Pigmentiphaga aceris: one gene and its partner. The protein of the gene in region 1 interacts with the protein of each later gene in a pairwise test. Links are inferred from orthologs where the notes say so. Each region holds a gene or a part of one and is shown on either strand. Other genes may lie near its edges.

Region 1 (7,942 bases):
GGCGACCGTCGGCCGGGAAGTTGCGAATCAGGTCTTGCGAAGTGGGCATCGAGTAGAGGAAGTGGTTCATGAAGAGCTCCTTGGGTTTACGTTTAAGTGATAACCCTAATGTTAAGCATCTTCGTGGTGCACTGCAAACTATTTTGGTGCTATTTGCTTAAATCGTGCACCACGTTGCGGCGTAACTACATGCCACGTGGTGCATCGACGTCTTAGGCATTGGCGGTGCGGCGTGCGGTGCCGCGGGCGATCCAGGCCTTGAATGCACGTGCGATCCCTTGGAAGGGCAGGGCATCGGCGTAGATCTGCGAGCGCACTTCTGCATGGGCGAGCGAACGCTCCATGTCATCGGTCAGACGGCTTTCTTGAATGAAGGATTGCGGCAGATAGCCGGCGGCGAAGGGGTAGTTGGCGCTGGAAGCGGGCATTTGAAAACGGGCCATGATGAACTCCGGGTTAACGACTAGGTAATAACCCTAGGATAACCCTTGCTCATCATGGCCCGCAAGAAGCGACCTGTTTTATTGCACTACAGCAACAGGATTCTGGTTGGCTTAGCGGAAGCCTCCAGACACCAGGTCGAAGCTGAACAGGCGGCACTCCAGCGCACCGTTGTACAGCGGGGTACGACGCGACGGATTGAGCCGAAGCTTCTTCGGCAGATCCAGGTCGTTGGTGATCATGTGCATCTTCCAGCCATTGAACTCACGCTTGAGTGTGCTGGCCCATTCCGGCCACAGCGTGGCGTTCTCGGCCAGTTCCAGGCGTTCGCCGTAAGGCGGATTGGTGATGATGGCACCGGGACGTTCGTCAAGCGGGCAGGTATCGCGGGCGTCTGCGACTTCGAAGTACACGGCTTCTTCGGTCAGGCCGGCGCGGTCTGCGTTCATGCGTGCTGCGTCGATGGCGCGGGGATCGAGGTCGGCTCCTGCCAGGGTGGCGGGGATTTCCTTCAGGATCTTGGCGCGGGCGTCTTCCTTCAGGTCGTACCAGCGACGTTCCTGGTGACCGCGCAGACGTTCGAAAGCAAACGGACGAGAAATGCCGGGCGGAACGCGCAGGGCTTTCAGGGCCGCTTCGATCACCAGCGTGCCACTGCCGCAGAACGGGTCGAGCAAGGGGGTGGCAGCGTCCCAGCCTGCCAGCGCCAACATGCCGGCGGCCAAGTTTTCACGCAGGGGTGCTTCGCCCTTGTCCAGACGCCAGCCTCGCTTGAACAGCGATTCGCCCGAGGTGTCCAGATACAGCGTGGCGGTCGATTCCGACAGGAAGACGTGCACACGCGCGTCGGGACGCACGGTGTCGATACTGGGGCGTTCGCCTTCGCGTTCGCGCAGGCGATCGCAGATGCCGTCCTTGGCGCGCAGGTTGCAGAACTGCAGGCTTTGCATGGGGCTGCGCACGGCCGAGGTATCGACGCGCAGCGTTTGTTCGGCACCGAACCAGCGTTCCCAGGGGGTAGCGCGTGCCAGGGCGTACAGCTCTTCTTCGGTGGCCACGGTTTCCTGGGCGACTTGTGCCAGGATGCGCGTGGCCAGGCGCGAATGCAGGTTGGCGCGCAAGACGCCGTTCCAGTCGGTGCTGAAATGCGCACCGGCGCGGCCAGCGCGGGCGTCGGCAAAGCCCAGATCGCGCAGTTCGCCGGCCAGGGCTTCGTCCAGGCCTTGCGGGCAGGGGGCGAAGACCTGGAAGATTTCGGCACCGGACGTGTGACCGTCAATAGTGGTGCGCGTCGGGCTGCCTGCTGGTTTGTCGTAGGGGCGACGGGGCGGACGGTGATCGGCTGCGCCAGCGCTTCGTGCTGCCGGGGCGGGCGTAGCGGCTCCGGTTACCTGGGCCAGCGGCTTGCCGCTGGCTGCCGATTCGGCGGCGGCTGCAATCGCGGCGGCGCGCGCCGCGCTGCGCAGTGCCATGTCGCGCGGACGGTCGGTGCGGGGGCGATCGGTACGCGGTGCGTCGCCACGTGCGCTGTCGCCGCGCGGACGATCGCCGCGTGCGTATTCGCCACGAGGCGCGTCACCACGGGAAAAATCACCGCGAGATGAGTCACCACGGGACGATTCACCACGAGCCCCCCCACTGCGCTGGCCATCCCGGTGCGGTGCGTCGCCACGGCCACCTTCCGCACGGGGCGGCTGGCTGCGCGGGCGCGCGTAGGGCGAGTCGGTCGGGTCTTCGTATTGCGACGCTGCCGGTGCCGGTCGAGCTTCGCGCTCGTCGCGTTGTCCATCACGCGGGGTGAACGACGGACGCGGGCCACGATCCGGGCGGAAGCCGCCTTCCGGACGGGCTCCGCGCTCGGGGCGATCACCTGCCGGTCGGGCCGGACGTGCACCTGCCGGTCTGTCGCCATAGCTGGGTCGGTCGCCGCGTGGCCGATCGCCGGCATCGCGCGGCGGACGGTCAGCCGCATCGCCAGACGCGGGGCGCGGGCCACCGCTTCGGGCCTTGGCTTTGGCCTTGCTGCTCTCGATGTCGGATTGCGCGACACGGCGCGCACGGGAACCGCTGCGTGCGCTGGGCGGGTCGTCGCGCCGGGCTCCGCGCTGGGCGGGGGCCTGGGGCTTCAACGTGAGGGTTTTCTTGACGGAATCGTCGGACAAAGTAGTAACCTGCCTGGAGTTCAGAAGGGTTTGACGACAGCCAGGACTACCGCTGCAAGCAGCAACAAGACCGGGACTTCGTTGAACCATCGATAAAACACATGCGAGCGCGCATTGCGGCCCGCTTCAAACTTGCGCAGCAACACACCACAGGCGTGGTGGTAGCCAATAATCAGTACGACCACGCCCAGCTTGGCGTGCAGCCAACCGTTGCCCGGGCCTTTGCCGATGCCGTAACCCAGGAACAGCCATAGGCCCAGAATCAGCGCAGGCAAAGCAAGAATGCTCATGAAACGGTACAGCTTTCGTGCCATGCGCAGCAATCGGGTGGTGACCGCCGGGTCATTGTCCTGCGCGAGGTTGACGAAGATTCGTGGCAAATAGAACAGTCCTGCAAACCACGACGCGACGAAAACGATGTGCAAAGCCTTTACCCAGAGCATCCGGCCATCCTGTAGAAATATAGATAAGAAAAAGAACCACGCCTGGTCAGGGGATCAAGCGTGTCGTGCCGTTGACGCAAGTCTGTTGTCATGCAGCCTTGCGCCGGTTTGAAGGTCAGCCGCGTTGCTGGCCTTCACCGTCGAGCACCCATTTCAGGGTGGTCAAGCCTTCCAGGCCAACCGGGCCACGCGCGTGCAGCTTGTTGGTCGAAATGCCGATTTCCGCACCCAGGCCGTATTCAAAGCCGTCGGCAAAGCAGGTCGGCAGATTCACCAACACTGAAGCGGAATCGACTTCGCGCTGGAAGCGACGGGCGTGCGTGACGCTGTCGGTAACGATCGAATCGGTGTGGTGCGAGCCGTAATACTCGATATGGTCGATGGCCTCGTCCAGGCTGTCGACCACCTTGATCGCCAGCACGGGCGCGGCGTATTCGGTAAACCAGTCTTCCTGCGTGGCGACAGCAGCATCGGGCAACAGGGCACGGGTGCGTTCACAGCCGCGCAATTCCACCTCGCGGGCGCGCAGTTCCGCAGCCAGCTTGGGCAGGAAATCGGTGACTACCGACTGATGCACCAGCAGCGTTTCCATCGCGCCGCAAATGCCGAAGCGATATGTCTTGGCATTCAGCGCAATCGTGTGGGCCTGTGCCAGGTCTGCGGCGCTGTCCACGTAGACATGACAGTTGCCGTCCAGGTGCTTGATCAGCGGTACACGTGCTTCTTCGGTCAGGCGCGCAATCAAGCGTTTGCCGCCGCGCGGCACGATCACATCCACGTATTCCGTGGCGGTGACCAAGGCACCGACGGCCGCACGGTCGGTGGTTTCGATCACTTGAATTGCGTCGCTCGGCAAGCCGGCTTCTTCCAATCCCGCCCGAATCACAGCGCCCAGCGCCACATTCGACTCGATGGCTTCCGAGCCACCGCGCAGAATCGTCGCGTTGCCCGACTTCAGGCAAAGCGCCGCCGCGTCGATGGTCACGTTGGGACGCGATTCGTAGATGATGCCGATAACACCCAGCGGAACACGCATCCGGCCGACACGCATGCCATTGGGGCGAATCTTGACCTCGGTGATTTCACCGATCGGGTCCGGCATGCCGGCGATCTGGGTCAGGCCTTCGATCATGCGCGACAGGGCTTTGTCGTCCAGCTTAAGACGATCCAGCATCGCGGGTTCCAGGCCGTTGTCGCGGGCTCGCGCCAGGTCGATTGCATTGGCGGCAATCAAGGCATCGCGATTGGCTTGCAGGCCACGTGCGATGGCGCGCAGGGCACCTGACTTGGCAGTGTCGTCAGCTCGGGCGATGGCGCGCGATGCTGCGCGTGCTCGCGTACCGAGCTGCGTCATGTATTCGGAGATGTCGAGAGATTTCATGGTCGTCGGCGGACGTGTCTGGGTCTGCTGTTGGAAAGGGCGGCGGGTGGCGGCAATTGAGGTGGCAAGTAAGCCGGCAAATCAAGCGGCCGAGCCGGGCGCTTACCGAGTGTAAGCGCTTTGGGAAAACTGCCGGTCAGGCTGCAGGGCGCGGAGGTCGGCGTGGTGTCTGGCGCGACGGGCGTGCGGCCAGTCGCAGGGCAAGTCGGGTGATTTCGTGCCACGGGTCTGCCAAGCGCCCGGGCACCGACAAACCCTTGATCATCTTGTCGACTTCGTGGGCATGTCGAACCGCGGCAGGCCAGGCGTTTGGAGCCACCCGGTCAAGCACCTGTTCGGCCAGGCGCTCACGCGGTCCGAAGAAACGCAGGCTGCGCATCAATGCGCTCAGGTTCTGGCCTTGTGCACGCGCTTCGGCCAGGCGGGCCAGCAGGCGAATTTCCTCGCCAACTGCCCACAGCACCAGCGGCAGTGCTTCACCTTCAGCGCGCAAGCCGTCAAGCGTGCGCACCACGCGCGTGGCATCACCCGCAAGCATTGCGTCACGCAAGGTGAACACGTCGTAGCGGGCCACGTTGGCGACGGCATCCTGCACCTGTTCCAGGCTCAGATCGCCTTCCGGATACAGCAAACCCAGCTTCTGGATTTCCTGATGCGCGGCCAGCAGATTGCCCTCGACCCGTTCGGCCATCCATTGCAATACCGGGCCACGGGCGCGTTGTTGCTGGGCTGCCAGACGAAGGCCGATCCAGTCCGGCAGCGCATTGCGATCAATGGTGGGTACTTCCACCACCACGCCATGCGCGGCCAGTGCGGTGAACCACGGTGTTGCGCGACCGGTCTTGTCGATGCGCGGCAGCATCACCAGCGTGATGCAGTCGGCGGTGCCCGGCGGTTTGGTGCCGCAATCGGCCGCCAGACGCGCAATGACATCGCCGCCTGATTTGCCGGGTTTGCCACCCGGCAGCTTCAGCTCAAGAATGCGCCGTTCACCGAACAGCGACATCGACTGCGTACCGGCCAGGACCGTGGTCCAGTCGGTACGCGCATCGGCGACTACCACCTCACGTTCAAGGTGGCCGGCCGCGCGCGCAGCCGCCCGCAGCGCATCCATGGCTTCGATGACAAGCAGGGCTTCGTCGCCGGTAACGGTGTAGAGCGACGACAAAGGCTCGCCCGGTTTGAGCCGGGCAGCCAATTGCTCCGCGCGTAATGACACACCCATGAATCAGCGGCCCTGCGCTTCCATGCGACGCATGATCTGCTGCACCAGGTCAGCCTGCATCTCGCGGTAGATCAGGCGTTCTTCCGATTCCTTGGCCATCAGTGCGCTGTCGTTGAACGAGATTTCACGGCGCAGACTGATTTCGGTCGGCGGCATGAATTCGCGACCCTTGCCGTCATGCACGCGGAAGACCACGCGGTAGATCAGCTCGTAGTCGCGTACCCGACCCTGACCGTCGAGCGTCAGAATGATCTTCTGACGCTCTTCGCTCATCATCTGGAACAGCGCTTCTGCGTCCTGCGGCCGATCAACCACTTCGGTGCTGGAGGTGTAGCGGATGTTGCGTCGCAGGTTTGCGCCAAGTTCGTTGTTACCCGAGAAACCCAGGTAAATCGTCTTGTAGGGCAGGGTGGCCTGGCCGCGCAGCGCGAAGCCGCAACCGGCCAGCGCTGCGGTCATGCCGAGCGCCAGCGCGGTGCGCAACACCGTGCGTCGTGCCGGATCCATCTCAAACCGTTTGACCATCATCCCACCACGTTGACAAGTTTGCCGGCCACCACAATAACGCGCTTGGGCGGACGACCTTCGAGGAATTTCTCGACCGCCTCGTGTGCGCGGGCGGCGGCTTCGATGGCGTCCTTGTCGGCCGCTGCGGGCACGGTGACCGAACCACGCATCTTGCCGTTGACCTGCAACACCAGCTCGATCTCGTCCTGCACCAGCGCGGCTTCGTCGACCTGCGGCCACGGTGCATCGATCAGATCACCGATGCGCGTGCCGAAGCCAAGCTCCTGCCACAGCGCGTGGGTGATGTGCGGTGCGCCCGGGTACAGCGCACGCAACAGAATGCCGGTACCTTCGCGCAGGGCAGCACGGTCGGCCGGCGAATCGGTCAGCGTGGCGTCGTCCAGTGCATTCAGCAGCTTCATGGTGCCAGACACCACGGTGTTGTATTGCAGGCGGTCGTAGTCATGGCCGACCGTGCGCAGCAGCAAGTGGATGTCACGGCGCAGGCGTGCACCGGCCGGGCTGATGCCGGTGAAATCGTCACCCGCTTCACGCACGACATCGGCTTGGCGATGGGCAAAGGTCCAGACGCGACGCAGATAACGTGCCGTGCCTTCGGCACCGGTGTCGGACCATGCCGCGCTTTGGTCCGGGGGACCTGCGAACATGGTGAACAGGCGTGCCGTGTCGGCACCGAAGCGGCTGATGATGTCGCCCGGTTCCACCACGTTGTTCTTGGACTTCGACATCTTTTCGATGCCGCCCATCTGCACCGGCTGGCCGTCGGCGCGCGCAACTGCGCTGACCGGGGCACCGCGCTCGTCGTGGGTGACTTCCACTTCGCTGGGGTAGAACCAGCGCTTCTTGCCATTCGGCTCTTCGCGGAAATACGACTCATTGAGCAGCATACCCTGCGTGAACAGCTTGGTGAACGGCTCGTCGTACTTGATCAGGCCAATGTCGCGCATGGCCTTGGTCCAGAAGCGCGCATACAGCAGGTGAAGCACGGCGTGTTCGATGCCACCGATGTACTGGTCCATCGGCGACCAGTAATCGTTGCGTGCATCGACCATCGCGTTGGCGCTGTCCGGGCAGGTATAGCGCATGTAATACCAGGCCGAGTCCACGAAGGTATCCATCGTGTCGGTTTCGCGCTTGGCCGGCTTGCCACAGTGCGGGCACGCCACGTTCAGGAACGCGTCGTCCTTGTTCAGCGGGTTGCCACTGCCATCGGGGATCAGGTGTTCCGGCAGGATCACCGGCAGGTCTTTCTCGGGCACCGGCACGTCGCCGCAATCGGCGCAGTGGATGATCGGGATCGGCGTGCCCCAGTAGCGCTGGCGGCTCACGCCCCAGTCGCGCAGACGCCAGGTGGTCTTTTTCTCGCCCAATTCCTTGACCGTGATGGCGGCGGCAATTGCGTCGACGGCGGCTGCATAACCCAGGCCGGTGTACTCACCCGAGTTCACCAAGACGCCGCGCTGCTTGTCGCCGTACCACTCTTGCCAAGCCTGGTCGCTGTATTGCTGGCCTTCGACGGCCACGACCTGCTTGATCTCCAGGCTGTATTTGCGGGCGAAGGCGAAGTCGCGCTCGTCGTGGGCGGGGACGCCCATGACAGCGCCGTCGCCATAACCCATCAGCACGTAGTTGCCGACCCACACCGGCACTTGCGCGCCGGTCAGCGGGTGGGTCACGAAGAAGCCGGTCGGCACGCCTTCCTTTTCCTTCGTGGCCATTTCGGCCTCCGAGGTACCGCCTTGTGCGCAGTCCTCGATGAACG
Region 2 (8,028 bases), 2.5 Mb from region 1 along the record:
GCCCTGTGGGCAAGGCGGTACGTCTGGGCTGATCCGTGGGGCGTTCATGCAGGGTGTCAATGGAGCGTGAAAATCGGGCTTGAAGGTTCAGCGTGAAAATCAGGGTCGAACACGTTCTGAATATGCGTTTTCGGAACCGCGTTTTCAGAACAACGCTTTCAGGACAGCACTTTCACTGGAATGGCCGACAGGTTTCCGGCGTGCAATCCGCATTCTTTCGAGTCCGACGATTCCCACCACCAGCGACCGGCGCGCAGGTCTTCACCTGGCCGGATCGCACGCGTACAGGGCTCGCAGCCAATCGACGGATAACCGCGATCGTGCAAGGCGTTGTAGGGAATGTTCAAGGCGCGGATGGCAGCCCAGATATCGTCGAAGGTCCAGGCCGCCAGCGGGTTGAATTTTTCCAATCCGAACACGCTGTCGAATTCCTGTTCCGGCAGGCTGCCGCGCGTGACGGCTTGTTCGCGCCGCTGCCCGGTGATCCAGGCCGGGCGACCCGCCAGGGCACCGCGCAAGGGAATGACCTTGCGAATCTCGCAACAGGCTTTGCGCAGCGGCACGCTTTCGTAGAAAGCATGGGCCCCGTGTTCCTTCACATATCCAGCAACGGCTTCTGCATCGGGGTAGACGACAGTCAAGCCACGCTGGTAGCGCGCTTGCACCGCATCGACCACGGCCAGGGTTTCCGGGTTCAGGCGACCGGTGTCGAGCGTGAACACCTCGATGTCCAGGTTCTCGGAAAAGATCGCATGGGTCAGGACCATGTCCTCGGCGGCCAGCGACGAGGCAAGCCCTACCCCGGGATAGCGCGCAGCGATATCACGCAAGCTGTGCACCAGTGTTTCCCAGCGGCTCTGCCAGGGGGTGGTATCGCCAGACGGCCTTGTTTCCGCTGCGCCGATCCCCGTATCCGTGCTGCTCGTGGATGCACTCTTGCTGCCGGACGCAGACCACTGCGTCGTCAAACCCTGTTCGCTCATGTCAAAAATACCTGTGCAGATCGCGGACGGACCACCAGGGTTTCGCCTTCCTTGAAGTCCAGCGCCTGGAAGGCTGCGACGGGAATTTCAGCTTCGATTGGAATGTCGTGACCGGCGCGATCCAGTTCCAGATAGGCGCTCGGGCCGGCCAGATACACCCGCGACAGTTTCACCACAATGCCCGCATCGCCAGGGCGATAACGTTCCACATCGAGTTCGTGCGGGCGCACATAGGCAACCGCTTTGGCGTTGCTGGCATCGGGGTGCGCGGGCACCGGCAAGGTGTAGTCATCGATGCGCAGACCACCGCGATCGGCGACACCATTGAATTGGTTCACATCGCCCAAAAAGCCGTACACGAACGGCGTGGCAGGTGACTGCCAGACTTCGCGCGGGGTACCGACCTGCTCGATATTGCCGGCATTCATTAACACCACGCGGTCGGCCACTTCCAGCGCTTCTTCCTGGTCGTGCGTGACAAACACACTGGCCACATGCAGGTCGTCGTGCAGGCGACGCAACCAGCGACGCAGTTCCTTGCGCACCTTGGCATCGAGCGCACCGAAAGGCTCGTCGAGCAGCAACACGCGCGGCTCCACGGCCAGTGCACGGGCCAGCGCAATACGCTGACGCTGGCCGCCGGACAACTGCGACGGATAACGATCAGCCAGCCAGTCGAGCTGCACCAGGTTCAGCAGGCTGTGCACCTTTTCCTGAATCTGCGCTTCCGAGGGACGCAGCTTGCGCGGGCGCACCCGCAGGCCGAATGCCACGTTTTCGAAAACCGTCATGTGGCGGAACAGTGCGTAATGCTGGAACACAAACCCCACCTGGCGCTGGCGCACATGCACATCGGTGCTGTCTTCGCCCGCAAAAAGAATGCTGCCGGTATCTGGCGTTTCCAGACCGGCAATGATGCGCAGCAAGGTGGTCTTGCCGCAGCCCGACGGGCCGAGCAAGGCCACCAGCTCACCGGTTTCGATGTGCAGATTGACGTTGTTCAGGGCCGTGAAGCTGCCGAATTGCTTATGGACGTTCTTGACTTCGATGCTCATGTTTTTCCTTCATGCGTCCAGGGCTGCGCTCAGGCGCTTGCAACCGAAGCGGGCGTGGCGCGCGCCGGGCTGCTGGTTCGTGCCAAGGGTTGCTCGGGCGGCAGATCGACGGCCAGCGCACGCTCGTGACGCCATTCGACCACCGACTTCACCACCAGGGTCAGCAGCGCCAACAAGGCCAGCAGCGATGCCACCGCAAAACCGGCTTGCAACTGATATTCGTTGTACAGGATCTCGACTTGCAGCGGGATGGTGTTGGTCAGGCCGCGGATATGGCCGGACACCACCGACACTGCACCGAACTCACCCATGGCGCGTGCGTTGCACAGGATGATGCCGTAGAGCAGGCCCCATTTGATGTTCGGCAGGGTCACGTGCCAGAAGGTCTGCCAGCCACTTGCGCCAAGCACGATCGCGGCCTGTTCTTCGTCGCTACCCTGCGCCTGCATCAACGGAATCAGCTCGCGGGCGACCAGTGGAAGTGTAACGAAGGCAGTCGCCAATACGATGCCGGGGACGGCGAAAATGATCTTCAGGTTGTGCTCAATCAGCCAAGGCCCCAACCAGCCCTGTGCGCCAAACACCAGCACGAACGCCAAGCCCGCCACGATGGGCGACACCGAGAACGGCAGGTCGATCAAGGTCGTGAGCACCGACTTGCCACGAAACTCGAACTTTGCAATCGCCCAGGCCGTTGCCACGCCGAACACCACGTTCAGGGGCACGGCAATGGCTGCGGTCAGCAAGGTGAGCTTGATTGCCGACCAGGCATCCGGGTCGACCAGGGCAGCCAGGTACGCGCCAAAGCCCTTGCGCATGGCCTCGGTAAATACCGCCACCAAGGGTAAGACCAGGAACAGCAACAGGAAGGCCAGGGCCACGCCGATAAGCGTGATGCGTACCCAGGCGGGCTCTTCGGTACTTTGCTCGATACGGCGCGACGAACTTGTCGCGATGCCGGGTTTGCTCATGAGGCAGCCCTTGTACAGGATCGGTCGATGCGTATTTGCATGGTGAGCTTCAGGACAGGCTTCATGTCGGCGCACTCGTCAGACGGCGCTGCCAGGCCTGCAAGGCATTGATGGCCAGCAGCATCAGGAAGGACACGACCAGCAGCACCACGGCCACGGCGGACGCACCGGCGTAGTCGAATTGTTCGAGCTTGATCAGAATGATCAGCGGCGTGATCTCGGAGATCATCGGCATGTTGCCGGCGATGAATACCACCGATCCGTATTCGCCCACCGCGCGTGCAAATGCCATGGCGAATCCGGTCAGCAATGCCGGCGCAATGGCCGGGAACAACACGCGGCGGAAGGTCTGCCAGCGGCTGGCCCCCAGGCTGGCCGCAGCTTCTTCCAGTTCTTTTTCGACGTCTTGCAACACCGGTTGCACCGTGCGCACCACGAACGGCAGGCCGATGAAAGTCAGCGCCACCACGATGCCAGCCGGGGCGTAGGCCAGCTTGATGCCAAGCGGCTCAAGAAACTGGCCGACCCAGCCATTGCCAGCCAGCAGCGCCGTCAAGGCAATCCCGGCGACTGCCGTGGGCAGTGCGAACGGCAGATCGACCAGCGCGTCGACAATGCGTTTGCCCGGGAACTTGTAGCGCACCAGCACCCAGGCCACCAGCAGCCCGAACACCAGATTGATCAAGGCTGCGATCAGGGACGCACCGAAAGTGATGCGATACGTGGCCATCACCCGGGGCGCGCTGACTGCCGTCACGAAGGCGTCCCAGCTCATGCCTGCCGCCTTGAAGAACAAGGTCGACAAGGGAATCAGGACCAGCAGGCCCAGATAGAACAGCGAGTAGCCCAGCGTGAGATGGAAACCCGGCAGCACCCGCTTGCGTTTGCGGCGCGGGGCAACCGACGCCGTGTCACCAGCGCCGTCCTGCGGTTGAAGGATGCTGCCGTGTGCCATTTATTTCTTCACGTAGATCTGGTCGAAGGAACCGCCGTCAGCGAAGTGCACCTTGTCGGCATTGGGCCAGTTGCCGAATGCTGCGTCGAGCGTGAACAGTTCGATCTTCGGGAACTGGCTGGCGTACTTGGCCTTCACCTTTTCGTCGGTGGGGCGGTAGTAGTTCTTGGCGATCAGTTCCTGTGCCTGTTCGGTGTACAGGAACTTCAGATAGGCCTCGGCCGCAGCACGGGTGCCCTTGCGTTCGACGTTCTTGTCGACCACGGCCACGGTGGGCTCGGTCAGGATGCTGAGCGACGGATAGACGATTTCGAACTTGTCAGCGCCGAATTCAGCCAGCGTCAGATACGCCTCATTTTCCCAGGCCAGCAGCACATCGCCCACGCCGCGTTGCGAGAAGGTGATGGTCGATCCGCGCGCGCCGGAATCCAGCACGGGCACGTTGGCGAATACCTTGGTGATGTAGTCCTTGGCACCAGCCTCACCCCCGAACTTGCGCTTGCCGTATTCCCAGGCGGCCAGGTAGTTCCAGCGTGCGCCAGCCGAGGTCTTGGGATTCGGCGTGATGACCTGAACGCCCGTCTTGGTCAGGTCGTCCCAATCCTTGACGCCCTTGGGGTTGCCTTTCTTGACCACGAACACGATAGTCGAGGTGTATGGGGCCGAATTCAGCGGCAGGCGCTTTTGCCAACCTTCGTTGATCAGCTTCCCGTGGGTGACCAGGGCTTCGACATCGGGAGCCAGACCCAAGGTCACCACATCGGCGTCCACGCCGTCGATCACGGTGCGGGCTTGCTTGCCCGAGCCGCCATGCGATTGGCGGATGGTGATGTCGCCACCGGTGGTTTCTTTCCAGTGCTTGGCGAACAGCGGGTTGTACTGGGAATAGAGCTCACGCGTCGGATCGTAGGAAACGTTCAGCAAGTCGATCTTCTGCTGCGCAGCGGCGGGCAGATGGATACCAGCCAGTCCGGCGGCTGCAAGTGCAGTGGCCAGACCAAGCTTGATGAAATGACGTTTGGCAGTGCGCATTGAACTTCCCCTGGGTGGTGGGCAATTGATGGGAAGCATGGTGCCAGCCGTCTGCCGCTGCGCGAACGACATATTCGGTAGTTGCTAATGCGCTTGCCACATAAGCTTGCTCGATTTTTCGCGCGCGCCCGTACGAGAAGTGCTTCATGCCTTCCCGCACCAAGCTAATGCCGAATCGTTCTTTCGACTGACAGGCGAGCCACGGCAAGATGGCCTGCTTCTGTCAGGACATATCTGTGAATTTCCAGCAACTCCGTTCGGTACGCGAAGCCTTGCGCCGCGACTTCAATCTGACCGAGGTCGCCCATGCGCTCGACGCGTCTCAACCCGGCGTCAGCCGTCAGATCCGTGAACTGGAAGATGAACTGGGCGTGGCGATTTTCGAACGCGCCGGCAAGCGGCTGACCGGGTTGACCGAACCCGGTCGGGAAATCGTCAAGGTGGTCGAACGCCTGTTGATCGAGCAGGAAAATCTCAAGCGCGCCGCGCTGGAATTCACCTCGCACGATGTCGGCCGCCTGACGGTGGCCACCACCCACAGCCAGGCGCGTTATGCACTGCTGCCCGTGATCCAGGCGTTTCGCCAACGCTTTCCCGGTGTGCATTTAAGCCTGCAACAAGGCGCGCCCGAATACATTGCCTCGCGCGTAGCCACCGGTCAGGCCGATGTGGGCATTGCCAGCGAAGGGCTGTCGCACGACGAGCGCCTGTGTACCTTCCCGGGCTATCGATGGAACCACGTGATCGTGGTGCCCCACGGACACCCCTTGCTTGGCGTGGATCACCCTACCCTGCATGAACTCGGGCGTTATCCGCTGATCACCTATGACCTTGGGTTGACCGGGCGATCAAGCATCGACGAGGCCTTTGCACGGGCAGGTCTTGCACCCGACATCGTGCTGACGGCGATGGATGCCGACGTCATCAAGACCTATGTCGCAGCCGGCCTGGGCGTGGGCATCATTGCCTCGGTGGCCTACAAGACCGAGGAAGACCGCCAGTTGCAGTCGATTTCGTCCACCCATCTTTTCAAAGCCAACATGACGCGCGTGGCCGTGCGGCGCGGGGCCTATCTGCGCGACTTCACCGTCGCGTTCATCGAGATGTTCGCGCCCCATCTGAACCGGCGCATCGTGACCGAATCCGACATCACGCCGGGTGCATTGCCATCGGAACCCCTGGTACCGAACATATACATATCCGAAAACAGTCTTTCGGAATGAAGGCATGGCGGCCCATCATATCGGCCCCCTATCAGTACCGGTTTTACACGCCCCATGAATCGCCGATTTGCCCTGAAAGCCCTGTCCGCCCTGATCGTCGCCGCTGGCCTGCACGCACCGGTCTTTGCGCAGAACGCAGCCGACAAGACCGTCATCAAGGTCGGCCAGACCAGTGGCCCGCACGCCAAGATCATGGAAGTGGTCAAGGGCATTGCGGCCCGTGACGGCCTGACCATCGAAGTGATCGAATTCGGCGACTACATCCAGCCGAATGCGGCGCTCGACGCCGGCGACCTGGACGCTAACAACTACCAGACCAAGCCCTTCATGGACGCGCAGATCAAGGCGCGCGGCTACAAGATCGTCAGCGTCGGCAACACCGTGCTGTTCCCGATGGGCTACTACTCGAAGAAGTACAAGAACATCCAGGACTTGCCGGAAGGCGCACGCGTGGGTATTCAGAACGACCCGGCCAATTCGGGCCGTTCACTGCAACTGCTGGAGAAGTCCGGTCTGATCAAGCTGAAGGCCGGTGTGGGCACTACTGCCACGCCTGCCGACATCATCGAGAATCCGAAGAAGCTGCGTTTCCACCAGTTGGACTCCGCACAGCTGCCGCGCTCGCTGGATGACCTGGACATGGCCGCGATCAACACCTCGTTTGCGATCAAGGCTGGCTTGGTGCCCGCACGCGATGCCATCGTGATCGAAGGTATCGACAGCCCGCACACCAACCTGCTGGTGGTGCGCGAAGCCGACAAGGACAAGCCCTGGGTGAAGAAGCTGTTGAAGGCGTATCAGTCGGAAGAAATCCGCAAATTCATCGAGACGGAGTTCAAGGGTTCGGGTATTCCGACCTTCTGATCGGTTGCGGCCGCGAGAAGCGGTCGCGGGTGCGACAGACGCATTGCAGATGTAAAAAGGGCGTGCCGTGAGGTACGCCCTTCGTTTTATCAGCCCCTAGCGTTAAAACCCCACCGTTAACGACCTTCGAACTTCGGCGTGCGCTTTTCCATGAACGCGCGCCGGCCTTCCTTGTAGTCCTCGCTGTCGAAGCAAGCTTTCACCGCATCGGCCACGACTTGTTCGTCGCGCACATCCGGGTCTTTCTGCGCCTCGCGAATAGCAAGCTTGGCCGCCAGAATCGGCAAGGGTGCGTTGACCGCAATGTTCGCGATGATGCCCTCGATGGCGGTATCGAATTCATCGTCAGCAAACACCTTGTGCGCAAAGCCGATGCGCTCGGCTTCGTCGCCATCGAACATGCGTGCGGTGTAGAACAGCTCTGCGGTGCGCGCGGCCCCCAGCACATCCACAAAACGCTTGGTGCCTTCCAGCCCATAACCCACGCCCAGGCGGGCCGCAGGCATGCGGAAACGTGAGGAACGCGTGGCATAACGCAGGTCGCAGCCACCCGCCAAACCCAGGCCGCCGCCTACGCAGACACCTCGAATCGCAGCGATCACGGGGCGTGAGCAGGCAAGCATGGCGTCACGTGCGCGATCACCCTCCGCTTCGTAGGCCAAGACCTGCGCCTCGGAGTTGCGCTGCGTCTCGAACTCCGAAATATCGGCACCCGACACAAAGGCATTGTCTCCATCGCCTGCCAGCACCACCACACGCACGCTGGCGTCTTCTGCGATGGTGTCGAAGGCATTGGCCAGTTGCGTCCACATCGCCATCGTCATCGCGTTCAGGCGCGTGGGATTGGACAAGGTGATGCGTGCAATGTTGTCTTGAATCTGCAAACGTACTTCAGGCACACGTACTTCAGGCATTCAGCACTCCCTCAGGTCACACCGGCCGCGC

What was found.
Region 2: the proteins of FXN63_RS17015 (region 1) and FXN63_RS06190 interact in binary tests that used the Escherichia coli proteins (3 or more experiments, as listed by UniProt). The link is inferred for Pigmentiphaga aceris from one-to-one orthologs.

Annotation. Positions count from the first base shown.
Region 1 is NZ_CP043046.1:3,920,755-3,928,696, reverse strand. Bases 2,295-5,154 are described here. They hold FXN63_RS17015 (glutamate-5-semialdehyde dehydrogenase), read right to left. Parts: upstream 4,428-5,154; coding sequence 3,162-4,427; downstream 2,295-3,161. Other genes in these bases: holA (DNA polymerase III subunit delta), read right to left, coding at 4,564-5,154; FXN63_RS17020 (CopD family protein), read right to left, coding at 2,624-3,046. Outside these bases: FXN63_RS17035 (hypothetical protein), read right to left, coding at 1-70; FXN63_RS17030 (hypothetical protein), read right to left, coding at 213-443; FXN63_RS27100 (THUMP domain-containing class I SAM-dependent RNA methyltransferase), read right to left, coding at 555-1,913; more of holA, read right to left, coding at 5,155-5,652; FXN63_RS17005 (LPS-assembly lipoprotein LptE), read right to left, coding at 5,656-6,159; leuS (leucine--tRNA ligase), read right to left, coding at 6,177-7,942. UniProt on the Escherichia coli protein: Catalyzes the NADPH-dependent reduction of L-glutamate 5-phosphate into L-glutamate 5-semialdehyde and phosphate. The product spontaneously undergoes cyclization to form 1-pyrroline-5-carboxylate.
Region 2 is NZ_CP043046.1:1,467,005-1,475,032, reverse strand. The notes cover bases 10-2,955. They hold FXN63_RS06190 (sulfate/molybdate ABC transporter ATP-binding protein), read right to left. Parts: upstream 2,039-2,955; coding sequence 980-2,038; downstream 10-979. Other genes in these bases: cysW (sulfate ABC transporter permease subunit CysW), read right to left, coding at 2,068-2,955; FXN63_RS06195 (phosphoadenylyl-sulfate reductase), read right to left, coding at 159-983. In the rest of the region: more of cysW, read right to left, coding at 2,956-3,009; sulfate ABC transporter permease subunit CysT, read right to left, coding at 3,071-3,964; FXN63_RS06175 (sulfate ABC transporter substrate-binding protein), read right to left, coding at 3,965-4,996; FXN63_RS06170 (CysB family HTH-type transcriptional regulator), read left to right, coding at 5,233-6,219; FXN63_RS06165 (MetQ/NlpA family ABC transporter substrate-binding protein), read left to right, coding at 6,274-7,083; FXN63_RS06160 (enoyl-CoA hydratase), read right to left, coding at 7,200-7,997; FXN63_RS06155 (CaiB/BaiF CoA transferase family protein), read right to left, coding at 8,009-8,028. UniProt on the Escherichia coli protein: Part of the ABC transporter complex CysAWTP involved in sulfate/thiosulfate import. Responsible for energy coupling to the transport system.